DNA from 2 places in the Neobacillus sp. BP17 genome. Region 1 is predicted to be linked to the other one. Evidence: a T-box and tRNA genes for the amino acid it is inferred to sense, from the RefSeq annotation. Region 1 holds a T-box; the other holds one or more tRNA genes.
What was found. A T-box is a leader RNA that pairs with one kind of tRNA and senses whether it is charged. The one in region 1 lies ahead of alaS (alanine--tRNA ligase), so its partner is inferred to be a tRNA-Ala.
Positions count from the first base shown of each region.

Region 1 (6,930 bases):
ATCTACAAAGAAGTGTGGAGTTAAATGAAACTGATGCGGAAGCTCGTTTTCAATACGGATTATGCCTTGCACAACTAGAATTCATCACTGAAGCTGTCATTCAATTTGAAAAATGTATCGAATTGGATCCAACACATTCCGATGCCTTTTATAATTTAGGTGTCTCCTACGCATTTCAAGACAATCCAGCCAAAGCATTAGAAATGTTAAACAAAGCACTCGACATTCAACCAGACCATCTGCTCGCAGGTCATGCGAAAAAATTAATAGAAAACAATCAATAATACTCATTATTTTATAGAAGGGAGGGAGCTAAATGGAGAAGCAAGACACGTTGGATTTATTTGCTGAACAGGGGAAATTTGTAAAGGGCAGACCGATTGTCACCATTTTTCACAATGAACAAAACCTTTACACGGTTTTACGGATAAGAGTCGATGAAACCAATCATTCTTATGAGGACAAAGAAGCTGTGGTCACCGGTTATTTTCCAAAAATCCATGAACAGGAGACCTATATCTTTTTCGGGGAATTTAAGGATCATCCTAAGTTTGGACTGCAATTTCATACCAATCATTTCCGCAAAGATATGCCCCAATCGAAACAAGGGGTCATCAACTATTTATCAGGTGAGATGTTTAAAGGTATTGGGAAAAAGACGGCTGAAAACATTGTTGAAACCTTAGGAGAGGACGCCATTTCAAAGATTCTCAACCAGCCGTCATTGCTCGACTCCATTCCAAAACTCCCTCCAGAAAAGGCAAAAATGCTCTACGATACATTAATGGAGCATCAAGGGTTAGAGCAAGTCATGGTCGCTTTAAATCAATATGGCTTCGGACCTCAAATCTCGATGCGGATTTATCAAGCCTATAAAGAACAGACGCTTGAAATTATGCAGAAGAATCCTTATAAACTTGTTGAAGATATAGAGGGAATCGGTTTTGGCCGGGCGGATGAACTCGGGTACCAACTAGGGATTTCAGGGAATCACCCTGACCGGATTAAGGCAGCCTGTCTCTACATCCTTGAAAATGAAAGCATGCAGACGGGGCATGTTTACATCCATGCTGAGGACTTATTGGAACAAGTAAAAGACCTTTTAGAAGAGAACAAGCGCGATCAAATAGAATACATAGATATTTCAAATGAAGTCATCAAGCTGCAAGAAGAGGGCAAATTAATTGGTGAAGAGAAACGCGTGTACTTACCATCCTTATATTTTGCCGAAAAAGGGCTGGTAACAAATATCCAGCGTATCCTCGAACAGACCGAATATAAGGATCAATTTCCAGAATCTGAATTTCTTCTCTCATTAGGAAGTTTAGAGGAACGACTGGGTGTCCAATATGCACCCTCGCAGCGTGAAGCCATCCAAACGGCGTTAATGTCGCCTATGTTGATTCTAACTGGTGGACCAGGGACAGGAAAAACCACGGTTATCAAAGGAATTGTAGAACTTTATTCAGAACTGCATGGCTGTTCCTTAGAGCTTAAGGATTACCAGAAAAAAGGCGAACCCTTTCCGTTCTTATTAGCAGCCCCGACTGGAAGAGCCGCTAAAAGGATGAGTGAATCGACCGGCCTCCCTGCGGTAACCATCCATCGCTTACTTGGATTTAATGGTCAAGAAGGATTTGACCGTGACGATGCAAGTCCGCTCGAAGGGAAAATTATCATCGTAGATGAAACCTCGATGCTCGATATATGGCTTGCGAATCAATTATTTAAGGCACTTCCCGAAAATATCCAAGTCATCATGGTAGGTGATGAAGATCAATTACCATCGGTCGGACCGGGACAGGTCTTAAAAGATTTGCTCACATCTGAACGGATTCCAACCGTACGGTTAACGGATATTTACCGACAGGCAGAAGGTTCTTCGATTATTGAACTTGCCCATGAAATTAAAAAAGGCTACTTGCCCGCTGATATCACTCAGAAGCAAGCAGATCGGTCGTTTATTAAATGTTCAACAGCCCAGGTAGCACAAGTGGTTGAAAAAGTCGCCTTTAATGCGAAAAATAAAGGCTATTCCGCAAAGGATATTCAAGTGTTAGCGCCTATGTACAGGGGGCCGGCTGGAATTGACCGCTTGAATGTTTTATTACAGGAAATATTTAATCCTAATCCTGATGGTAAAAGAAAGGAAATTGCTTTTGGTGAGGTCAAATATCGGATTGGTGATAAAGTACTCCAACTGGTGAACCAACCAGAAAGCAATGTTTTTAACGGGGATATTGGGGAAATTATCTCGATTATCTATGCGAAGGAAAACACCGAAAAACAGGATATGATATACATTTCCTTTGAAGGCAATGAAGTCGAGTACACCAGACAAGATTTAACTCAAATTACCCACGCCTATTGCTGCTCCGTCCATAAATCGCAGGGCAGTGAATTCCCGATTGTCATTTTGCCAGTGACAAGAAGTTATTATCGGATGTTACGTAGAAATTTAATCTATACAGCCATCACACGAAGTAAACAATCCTTAATTCTTTGCGGTGAAGTCGATGCTCTTAAAATGGGCGTAGAAAGAGCGGATGAACTCTCCCGCCAAACTACTTTGTGTCAAAAGCTGCAAGAGTCGATTGCACCTGCTTCACATGTTGGTAAAAAGTATGAATCAAATACAGCGATAGAAAATAATGACCAAGGTGAAGAAATAGGTTCTGCCATGTCCTACGAAGAAAAATTCATGCAGGCTAATCCAATGGTTGGAATGGAAAACGTTTCACCTTATGATTTCATGGCAAATGACTAACACTATGAATGTTCACAGGAGGTGGGACACTCTTTGCGGACATTCTCTTTATTAAAAGGACAGCCTGTTTTTGAAACAAACAGCGGTCAGAAAATTGGCGAGGTAAGTGATTTATGTATCTCGAGCACCGGCAGGGTAGACGGATTATTGGTAAAAAAAGGCGTTTTTTTCAAACAATCCTTTTTTTTGGATATCCAAAAAGTGGCTTCCTTCGGTGTAGATGGGGTAATGATTGAGGATAACGCCTCTTTAGTAAAGCTGAAAGACCCCCAATATACACTTACACATCAACAGCCATTAGACGGGATGATGATGCTTTCAAAAAGCGGGGAATCCCTTGGTTTGTTAAAAGATGTATATTTTCAGGAGGAATTGGGCACAATCATAGGGTACGAAATCACGGATGGCTTCTTTTCGGATCTTACGGAAGGCAAACAAGTCATTCAATCCGGGAAGCCCTTAGCAATCGGAAAGGATGCCATTATCGTAGATGTAAATAATACGTGAGGTGTCTTTCCATGTTAAAGTGTCCCAATTGTCAAAGCAAGGATATCGGTAAAATTGGAATTAACCAATATTATTGTTGGAATTGCTTTATTGAACTTTCAGTAAACAAAGGCCTAATCAATACCCATCAAGTCGAAGAAGACGGGTCACTTAGTTCCTTGGACGATTTGTTTGAAGAAGAAGAGCGTCGTTACACCCTTTAAGAGAGAAAAGCGGAAACGCTATGCTAGACCGTTATCAAAGTGAGTAGAAACTTATTTAACGTCTATTAAAGAGGTGAAACGTATGAATAAAATGATGACGACGATGATTGCGTTTGGTGCGGGGATGGCAGCCTATAATGTCGCCCAAAGAAATAATATGATGTCCACCCGCAATATGAAAAGAATGACAAAGAAAGTAAAACGAGCGATCTTTTAGAACGAATCCCCCTCGCAGCAGAGGGGGATTATTAATGCATATTTTTACCGAGTGTCTCTAACACTAACCTGAAGGGAGGCTCGGATAATGTGGAAATTCGTATGAAGTGGTATTACCGCATCGGTTTTTTACTCCTTTTATTAATTGCTATTTATGTTTTTCTAAAAATCCGCTTTGTGTGGCTGCCTATTTTAAGGGTGGTTATCCTTATTATTCTTCCCTTTGCAATTGGAGCATTTATCACCTACTTGCTCCATCCAATTGTGGAAAAATTACATCAAAAGGGTCTCCACCGTGGATTAGCTATTTTTCTAATTTATATCTTATTTTTTGGTGGACTCGGCTTTTGCGTGTATAAAGGAGTTCCAGCAATCATTGACCAAATAAAAGATCTCTCTGAAAGTGCACCAGTATTAGCAGAGCAATACAGAGGATGGATTACTACGCTTCAATCGCACACACGGGAATGGCCAGATGGTCTGCAGACTAGAATGGATGAAGGCATTGATGCGTTTGAAAAAAAACTGGATTCCTTATTAACGGTCATTGTCAATATTTTAATTAAGTTTCTTAATTCAGCATTAATTATGATGATCATTCCATTTATTGCCTTTTATATGTTAAAGGATTTTCCGTTGATCAAACGGGCAATTTGGTATATAACACCTAAACAATGGCGGAGAAAAGGGACGCTATTCCTGAAGGATGTGGATGAATCCCTTGGCAGCTATATTAGGGGACAACTACTGGTATGTATCATTATTGGCAGTGTCTCTGCCCTATTGTTTTGGCTGTTCCATTTAAAATATCCGTTAATATTAGGTTTAATAGTGGGGATTACAAACGTCATTCCCTATTTTGGGCCCATCATCGGGGCAGTCCCGGCCGTCATTATCGCTGCCACATCATCCGTAAAATTAGTATTGATTACATTAGTTATCGTGTTTGGTCTCCAATTTCTTGAAGGAAACATTTTATCCCCTTTGATTGTGGGGAAAAGTCTTCATATGCACCCCTTAATTATTATGGCTGCATTAACGGCGGGAGGAGAAATCGGCGGGATTCTGGGACTGATCTTGGCCGTCCCGGTCCTTGTGGTGATCAAAGTAGCCATAATTCATGCGAAAAATCATTTTATTCGAAGGAATGCAAAGGAACCTAGCACTTAAGCGGAAAGATTGATTTGACAAACTTTTTTCGGGTGTCTATAATTCGTGTTATAGAGTCATTGGATGAAAATGTTGAAGGATAAAGTATGTTGTAGTCCATCTGTATCGCATATGCGAAGAAGAGAGGAGCTTCCCTAGCTGAAAGAAGCTCTAGATGAAGGACGACAGAAAGCTAATCTGGAGTGCAGCTAATCACTGCCGTATGCCTGCGTTAAGGGTTTTTTGAGAGATGGATACATTTTATTGTATCCATAATCAGGGTGGTACCGCGAGATAGGCTCTCGTCCCTGTTTTTTGGGATGAGGGCTTTTTTGTATGCTTTTTTATAAAAAAGGAGGTCTTCTACATATGAAAAATTTAACAGGTTCACAAATTCGTTCCATGTTTTTAGAGTTTTTTAGCAAAGAAAAAGGTCACACGATTGAGCCAAGTGCATCACTAGTGCCTCATGATGATCCATCACTTTTATGGATTAACAGTGGTGTCGCAACCTTAAAGAAATATTTTGATGGACGTGTTGTTCCTGAAAATCCGAGAATTACAAATGCACAAAAATCAATTAGAACCAATGACATTGAGAATGTTGGGAAAACGGCTCGACACCATACATTCTTTGAGATGCTTGGTAACTTTTCCATTGGTGAATATTTTAAGGTGGAAGCGATTGAATGGGCGTGGGAATTCTTAACATCTGAAAAATGGATTGGCTGGGATCCAGAACTTCTTTCAGTTACGATCCATCCTGAAGACAACGAGGCATATGACATTTGGCGAAACACGATTGGTTTGCCAGAAGAGCGTATTATTCGTTTAGAAGGGAACTTCTGGGATATTGGAGAAGGTCCAAGCGGCCCGAATACTGAAATTTTTTATGACCGCGGTCCGGAGTATGGGAATGATCCATCAGACCCAGAGCTTTATCCAGGCGGTGAAAATGACCGTTATCTGGAAGTATGGAACCTTGTATTTTCTCAATTTAATCATAATCCTGACGGCACTTATACACCGCTGCCAAAGAAAAATATTGATACGGGGATGGGATTAGAGCGTATGGCTTCTGTTGTACAAAACGTCCCTACCAATTTTGATACAGATTTATTTATCCCGATTATTCGTGCAACAGAAGAGATTTCTGGTGAAAAGTACGGTCAAAACAAAGAAACCGATGTTGCTTTCAAAGTAATTGCTGACCATATTCGGACGGTTGCTTTTGCTGTCGGAGATGGAGCATTGCCATCCAACGAAGGCCGTGGCTATGTACTTCGCCGCCTGCTGCGTAGAGCTGTTCGGTATGCCAAACAAATCAACATTAATCGTCCATTCATGTATGAACTCGTACCAGTAGTTGGCGAAATTATGGATGACTTCTACCCAGAAGTAAAGGACAAAACAGATTTCATTCAAAAAGTTATCAAGAGTGAGGAAGAACGCTTCCATGAGACACTTCATGAAGGCTTAGCGATTCTAGCAACTGTCATTAAGAAGGAAAAAGAAAAAGGCAGTGATACCATCACAGGTGCTGATATTTTCCGACTTTACGATACCTATGGATTCCCTGTTGAATTAACAGAGGAATATGCCGAAGAAGAGGGGATGAAGGTAGACCATTCCGGCTTCGAGGTCGAAATGGAGCAGCAGCGTGAGCGTGCCCGTGCAGCAAGACAAGATGTTGATTCGATGCAGGTTCAAGGTGGAGTTCTTCGTGATGTAAAGGTTGAGAGTAAATTTGTTGGCTACGATGAACTCAAAACAAATTCTACTATAGCAGCGATTATTAAAAATGGTGAACTTGTTGACAGTGCGACAAGTGGTGAGGAAGTACAATTAATTCTAGATGTGACACCATTCTATGCCGAGAGCGGCGGACAAATTGCTGACCGTGGTGTAATTGTCGGTGAAGGCAGCAAGGTTGCTGTTAAGGACGTACAAAAAGCACCAAATGGTCAAAATCTACATCAAGTCATGGTTACAGCTGGAACCTTAAGAACGAATGACAAAGTGAAAGCTGAAGTGGATGCCGAAAATCGTGTCAAAATTATTAAAAACCATACAGCGACACATTTGTTA
Region 1 is NZ_CM184198.1:4,314,333-4,321,262, reverse strand. Features, by position in the region: gene AC4QJR_RS21170 (tetratricopeptide repeat protein) at 1-284, shown strand, start outside; gene recD2 (SF1B family DNA helicase RecD2) at 317-2,767, shown strand; gene AC4QJR_RS21160 (PRC-barrel domain-containing protein) at 2,801-3,274, shown strand; gene AC4QJR_RS21155 (YrzR-like zinc ribbon domain) at 3,286-3,477, shown strand; gene AC4QJR_RS21150 (YrzQ family protein) at 3,560-3,694, shown strand; gene AC4QJR_RS21145 (AI-2E family transporter) at 3,784-4,863, shown strand; T-box leader at 4,927-5,155, shown strand; gene alaS (alanine--tRNA ligase) at 5,212-6,930, shown strand, end outside.

Region 2 (6,930 bases), 310 kb from region 1:
TTCCTCTTCTGCACTCAAGTCCCCCAGTTTCCAATGACCCTCCACGGTTGAGCCGTGGGCTTTCACATCAGACTTAAAGGACCGCCTGCGCGCGCTTTACGCCCAATAATTCCGGACAACGCTTGCCACCTACGTATTACCGCGGCTGCTGGCACGTAGTTAGCCGTGGCTTTCTGGTTAGGTACCGTCAAGGTACCGGCAGTTACTCCGGTACTTGTTCTTCCCTAACAACAGAGCTTTACGACCCGAAGGCCTTCATCGCTCACGCGGCGTTGCTCCATCAGACTTTCGTCCATTGTGGAAGATTCCCTACTGCTGCCTCCCGTAGGAGTCTGGGCCGTGTCTCAGTCCCAGTGTGGCCGATCACCCTCTCAGGTCGGCTACGCATCGTTGCCTTGGTGAGCCGTTACCTCACCAACTAGCTAATGCGCCGCGGGCCCATCTGTAAGTGTCAGCCGAAACCGACTTTCAGCTTTTCCTCATGAGAGGAAAAGGATTATCCGGTATTAGCACCGGTTTCCCGGTGTTATCCCAGTCATACAGGCAGGTTGCCCACGTGTTACTCACCCGTCCGCCGCTAGACTCCGAAGAGTCTCGCTCGACTTGCATGTATTAGGCACGCCGCCAGCGTTCGTCCTGAGCCAGGATCAAACTCTCCAAGAAAGTTGATTAGCTCATTTGTTACGTTGGCTTAGTTTCATTGCTGAAACTAAAATTTATTGTTTGTTTGCACGATTTTGTTTGTTTAGTTTTCAAAGAACAATTTCTAATAAGCGAACAAATCACTTAAATTTCAATCGATCGCTCGAAAGCGACTTCACTAATTTATCACATCTTACATCGTGGTGTCAACAACTTTTTTATTTCTTTTTTCACTTGTTGACCCGCTCGATGAGGACGAGATTTAATATAACATGATAAATAAATGTTTGCAATATAATTTTTGATTTTTTTTCGAAACTGATTTCTAACTAAGTAAGGCAAACAACATTTATATGCTTCTTCCATTAGATACCTGTTTATGTGTAGAATTAAGGAAAGGTATTCTATATTTATTTTGTAATCAGTATTTTTTCAAGAATCAAAATTTCAGTCAACGACTGTATAAATGGACGTGATTTAAAATGAGTAGTGTCGATATGCAAATTTTAATTAAACTTGGTGTTTCTGCAGTGTTTGGTCTTATTATTGGTCTTGAACGTGAATTAAAAAGGAAACCGGTAGGCCTCAAAACAAGCCTAGTTATTTCTGTTGTAAGTTGTCTGTTAACGATTGTATCCATTGAATCAGCGTACATGTTTCCTGATTCAGATGATGTCAAAATAACTATGGATCCGCTTCGCTTAGCAGCACAAATAGTTTCAGGGATCGGTTTCTTAGGTGCAGGTGTAATCTTAAGACGTGGAAATGATAGTATATCTGGTTTAACAACGGCAGCAATGATCTGGGGTGCAGCAGGAATTGGAATTGCAGTCGGAGCTGGTTTTTTCATAGAAGCATTTGCTGGGGTAGCATTACTTATACTTAGTGTTGAATTTGTTCCATTTTTAATGAAAATCATTGGGCCGAAACAATTAAGGGAAAAAGAAATTATGCTGCAACTATTTATTAGGGATCAAGGTCAAATTGAAAAAGCTATTTCCTTCCTAATCGAAAAAAATTATATCGTTCGCAGGCTCAAGATTAAGGATTTAGATAATGGCGACCATCTCGTTCAAATATTAGTTGCCGTTGACTATCGTGAAAAAACAACTGATGTGTATGCCTCTGTTTCTAATTTAGAAGGTATTCAAAAAGTAGAAATTGAAAGTATAAGTTAAAAAATTTATATCCTTACTTAAATTTTCTCTTGCAAGATTATAATAATACAGATATAATTTTTCTTGTACCAAATATCTGGGGGATTAGCTCAGCTGGGAGAGCGCTTGCATGGCATGCAAGAGGTCAGGGGTTCGAGCCCCCTATTCTCCATTATTCGAAAACCTTTGCGCTGCAGAGGTTTTCTTTTTTTTCAACGGTCCATCTAATATAACCCCATCACCACAGTAAAAATGCCCACTAGTGGGTATTTTTACCTTTTTTTTAATTTCCTATTGCATATTACCTTATCACTATAATAAAATCATAAATGTAATTTAAAAATTTAGAAAAATCTGTATTTAAGGAGGGAGAATTCTCTAATTAAGTTATTCAACATGCTTCAATCTATCGTTTCCTCAGACACCGACAATCAGCATTGTCTTTATTTACCTCAATTTGAACAATAGGTTTTATTTGAGAGGAGGACCTTCCATGGAGGCCAAAAAAACTAAGACTTTTTCTGAAAGCGATTATACCTCAATTGTCCAGTCTTCATCATTTCAAACATTACTCTCCGAAAAGAAAAAGTTCATCATCCCTGTCACCATATTCTTTTTTTGTTTTTACTTTGCTTTACCTGTACTAACTTCTTATTCTACTGTGTTAAATCACAAGTTTATCGGCAGTATTACTTGGGCATGGGTTTTTGCTTTCTTACAATTTGTCATGACTTGGGCTTTATGTATGATTTATTCGAAAAAAGCAGCAAGATTCGACGAATTGGCGAATGAAGTCATTCAGGAAAAGGGGGCTAACTAATGAATACTGCTGCTTTTACAATGTTTCTTTGTATCGTTTTTGTAACATTAGTAATTACATACTACGCTTCAAAACGAACAAAGAATGCTAGTGAGTTCTATACCGCTGGCGGTGGTTTAACTGGCTGGCAAAATGGACTTGCCATTGCTGGGGATTATATGTCTGCTGCTTCGTTCCTTGGAATTGCAGGTGCAGTTGCCTTAACAGGCTTTGATGGTTTCTTTTATAGTATTGGTTTTCTCGTAGCCTATCTGGTTGTACTTTATTTAGTTGCTGAACCACTAAGAAACCTAGGAAAATATACATTTGCTGATATGATTGCTGCTCGTTTTGATGCTAAAAAGGTCCGTGGCTTCGCTGCCATGAACACGGTTACGATTTCTATTTTTTATATGATTGCACAGCTTGTTGGTGCAGGTGCACTTATTAAATTATTATTAGGCTTAGAATATACCACATCCGTATTAATCGTTGGAGTCCTTATGACCGTATACGTTATTTTTGGAGGTATGCATGCAACAAGTTGGGTACAAATTATAAAAGCTGTTCTATTAATGGGTGGTACCTTAGTTATTTCAATTATTGTTTTTGCCAAATTTAACTGGAGTATTACCGATATGTTTGCGCAAATGAAAACTGCCACGCCATTAAAGGAAACCTTCTTAAATCCAGGTGTAAAATACAAAATTGGCCTTGATACTATATCGTTAAATATGGGATTGGTTCTTGGAACAGCTGGTCTTCCACATATTCTTGTTCGTTTCTTTACGGTAAAGGATGCCAAAACTGCTCGTTCTTCGGTAGTTTATGCCACATGGATCATTGGGATTTTTTACGTTATGACCATTTTCCTTGGCTTCGGCGCCGCAGCCTTTGTTGGTAACAGTGCAATTGTATCTGCCAATCCCGCAGGAAATATGGCAGCCCCACTTTTAGCACAAGCACTTGGCGGGAATATGCTATTTGCTTTCATTTCAGCAGTTGCTTTTGCGACAATATTAGCTGTTGTGGCTGGCCTAGTATTGACAGCCGCCTCTGCATTTGCTCATGATTTCTATAACGTCATCCTGAAAAAAGGAAAAGCAACAGAGAAGCAGCAAGTTGGTATGGCCCGCTGGGCAGCGGTTGGCGTTTCAGTTATTTCTATTATTCTAGCTCTAGGGGCACAAACCCTAAATGTTGCCTTCCTAGTTTCACTCGCGTTCGCAGTCGCAGCCAGCGCCAATCTTCCGGTAATTCTCTATACTATTTACTGGAAACGCTTCAATACAATTGGTGCCATTTGGGCGATGGTAGTTGGCCTTATTTCAGCCATCGGTTTGGTGATTGTCAGCCCGAATGTGTTCAGCCCTGAAGTTGGAAAAGCCATTTTTGTTGGCGAACCATGGTTCCCATATACAACTCCTGGAATTGTTTCGATTCCACTAGGATTTATTGCAGGTTACCTTGGAACGATCTTCTCCAGTCAAAAAGCAGATGTGAAAAGATATGAAGAAGTTTTGGTTAAGTCTAATACTGGCATTAACATTGGTGGTTAAATTACAAAAACGCTAGTGCGCTGGAGCTAGACAGTAATCTTATTTGAAAAACCTATCATATATAAAAAGAATGGGACTGAATTGCGTCAGTCCCATTTTCATTATCCTTATGAATTTTTCCTAAGAAATTTATTTTTGTCCTTTTCTTCCAGCACCACTTTTTGAACGGTTACTTCCAGGCTTACTAGTATGGGACCTTCTTTCAAATCCCCCACTTCGATCTGATCTATTCTCTCTTCTTCCTGATTCGTTTCGATTTCGTGGTGTACTTGGTTTTGCTTTTCTAATTCCATGTTTCACTTTTTGAGTACTGTGCTCATTATTATCGTTTATTTTGCTCTCATTGCCCTCTTTGTTATTTCCCATATTTTGTTTTGGAATCGTGATATTTAGCTCAGCTTCAATTGTTTCAAGCATAGGTCGATCTATCGAAGTATAAAAGGTAATTGCCAGACCAGTCATCCCAGCTCTTCCTGTTCTGCCAATGCGATGGACATAGCTTTCCGTATCTTGAGGGATATCATAATTAAACACATGGGTGACCCCCTCAACATCAAGTCCTCTTGCCGCCACATCTGTCGCAACGAGCAATTGTACCTCTGCATCCCTAAACCGTTTCATTACCCGTTCTCTCTTCGCCTGTGACAAATCCCCATGTAATTCATCGCAAGAAAATCCATTTGCCTTCAGGACATCAAACAGTTTACTTACACGGCGTTTTGTCCGGCAGAAAATAACCGCTAAAAACGGACGATACGTTTCTACTAGTTGAATAAGCGTGCCTTGTTTCCCACGATCAGTCGTATGAATCGCTATTTGTTTCACCGTTTCAGCAGGTCCTTGGGTTTTTTCTATTTGAATGTATTCTGGATCTCTCATATGCTTTTTTGCTAATTTACGAATTTCAGCCGGCATGGTTGCTGAAAAAAGCATGGTTTGCCTGCTTACTGGTGTTTCTCTTATAATATCTTCCACTTCATTGAGAAACCCAATATGGAGCATTTGGTCTGCTTCATCTAAAACAAGGTAATCTATTTCTGATAAACGAATGGTTTCCCTTCTAATATGATCCAAGAGTCGCCCGGGTGTTCCTACGACTATCTGCATTCCCCTCTTTAACTTTTTTAATTGTTTATCAACATCCTGACCTCCATATACGGCTAGAACATCGATACCTGTTAGATTGGAAATTAGTTTTTCAATTTCCTCTGTTATTTGCAGGGCTAATTCTCTCGTTGGCGTTACGATCAATGCCTGGACATGCTCCGCTTCACGTTTAATTTTTTCTAATATTGGCAGGATGAATGCAAACGTTTTTCCCGTTCCTGTTTGCGCCTGTGCTATGATATCGATACCATTGATCACAAATGGAATGGCTTGTTGTTGAATCGGTGTTGGTTTAGCAATACCGTGACCACGTAATGTTTCCACGAGTGGTTCTGAAATACCTAATGATAAAAAATCTGACAAAAATACCCCTACTTTCTATTTATCCAATCAATTTATTTTGATTGTTTATCAATACAATTGCAAATATACTTTTCAGTTGTTTATCCAAAAAATTAATAAATTATGAGAGATTGATTGCCTTTTTCGTTTAAAACAACTATAATCTCAATAAAACCAACTTATTTCATCGGAATAGTAAAAATTAAAAATTAGGTGGGGATTAAATGAACCAACAAAGTTTTGTAATCATTCATGGATTAGGCGGTAGTGGAACTGATCATTGGCAAACTTGGCTGGCAAATGAATTAACTAGAAAGAATTATCATGTACAATATCCAACTTTTACAAACTTCGACTCGCCTAATAAGAGCGTTTGGCTGGAGGAATTGACTACTGCTCTGCGGATGGTCCCAGAGGAAAATAATTTAACAGTCATTACACACAGTCTAGGCTGCTTATTATGGCTTCATTATGCTTCTACTCAAAATAAACCAATTGCCAACCGGGTGATTTTAGTCGCACCGCCTTCTCCAAATCACATTCTCACTGAAGCAAAATCATTCTACCCTGTCCCTTTGGATAGAAACAACCTAAAGAAAGCAGCTGAAAATACATTATTTATCCATTCAACTAATGATCCGTATTGCAGCTGGGCAGATGTAAAAAGCTATTCAAATCTTAGCTTTCCTTCCATCACCATCCCTAATGCAGGTCACATAAATACACAGTCAGGACACGGAAAATGGCCATGGATATTAGATTTATGCCTGGCGGAGGAAAAGCATTCTCTAATTGTATAAGGTAAAAGAAGGAGTGATGAAATCTGCACTCCTTCTTTTTATTTGATTGCTAAAATTACTTCATGCACAGGAGATGATATAATGATTTCAATATTTTATCTATTTTACCAATGTGAATTATCGATTTATATATTAGGGGATGATTAAGATAGATTTACATCAGTTGTATGTTTTTACAAAGGTGGTCGAACACAAAAGCTTTTCTAAAGCAGCAGATGAAATATTTTTAAGCCAATCAACGGTTAGTTCTCATATTCAGGCATTAGAGAAAATGCTTAATATAAAGCTTTTTGATCGAGTGGGAAGAGAGAGTATTCTTACGCCGAAGGGGGAACGTTTGTATCAATGGGCCCTTAAACTCTTATTAATTAAAGACCAAGCATTGCTCGATTTAAAAGAGGGAATGACAGATCTGAAGGGGAAGATTCGGATTGCCGCCAGCTCTGTCCCAGGGCAATTTATGATTCCAGGCATGGTTAAACAATTTAGGGAACAATATCCTGAAGTAATATTCCATATCAACC
Region 2 is NZ_CM184198.1:4,619,393-4,626,322, forward strand. Features, by position in the region: rRNA gene AC4QJR_RS22665 (16S ribosomal RNA) at 1-663, opposite strand, end outside; gene AC4QJR_RS22670 (MgtC/SapB family protein) at 1,125-1,820, shown strand; tRNA gene AC4QJR_RS22675 (tRNA-Ala) at 1,899-1,971, shown strand; gene AC4QJR_RS22680 (DUF485 domain-containing protein) at 2,293-2,619, shown strand; gene AC4QJR_RS22685 (solute symporter family protein) at 2,619-4,157, shown strand; gene AC4QJR_RS22690 (DEAD/DEAH box helicase) at 4,287-5,627, opposite strand; gene AC4QJR_RS22695 (RBBP9/YdeN family alpha/beta hydrolase) at 5,831-6,406, shown strand; gene AC4QJR_RS22700 (selenium metabolism-associated LysR family transcriptional regulator) at 6,546-6,930, shown strand, end outside.
Region 2: it encodes a tRNA-Ala, which carries the amino acid that the T-box ahead of alaS (alanine--tRNA ligase) is inferred to sense. The anticodon was not compared.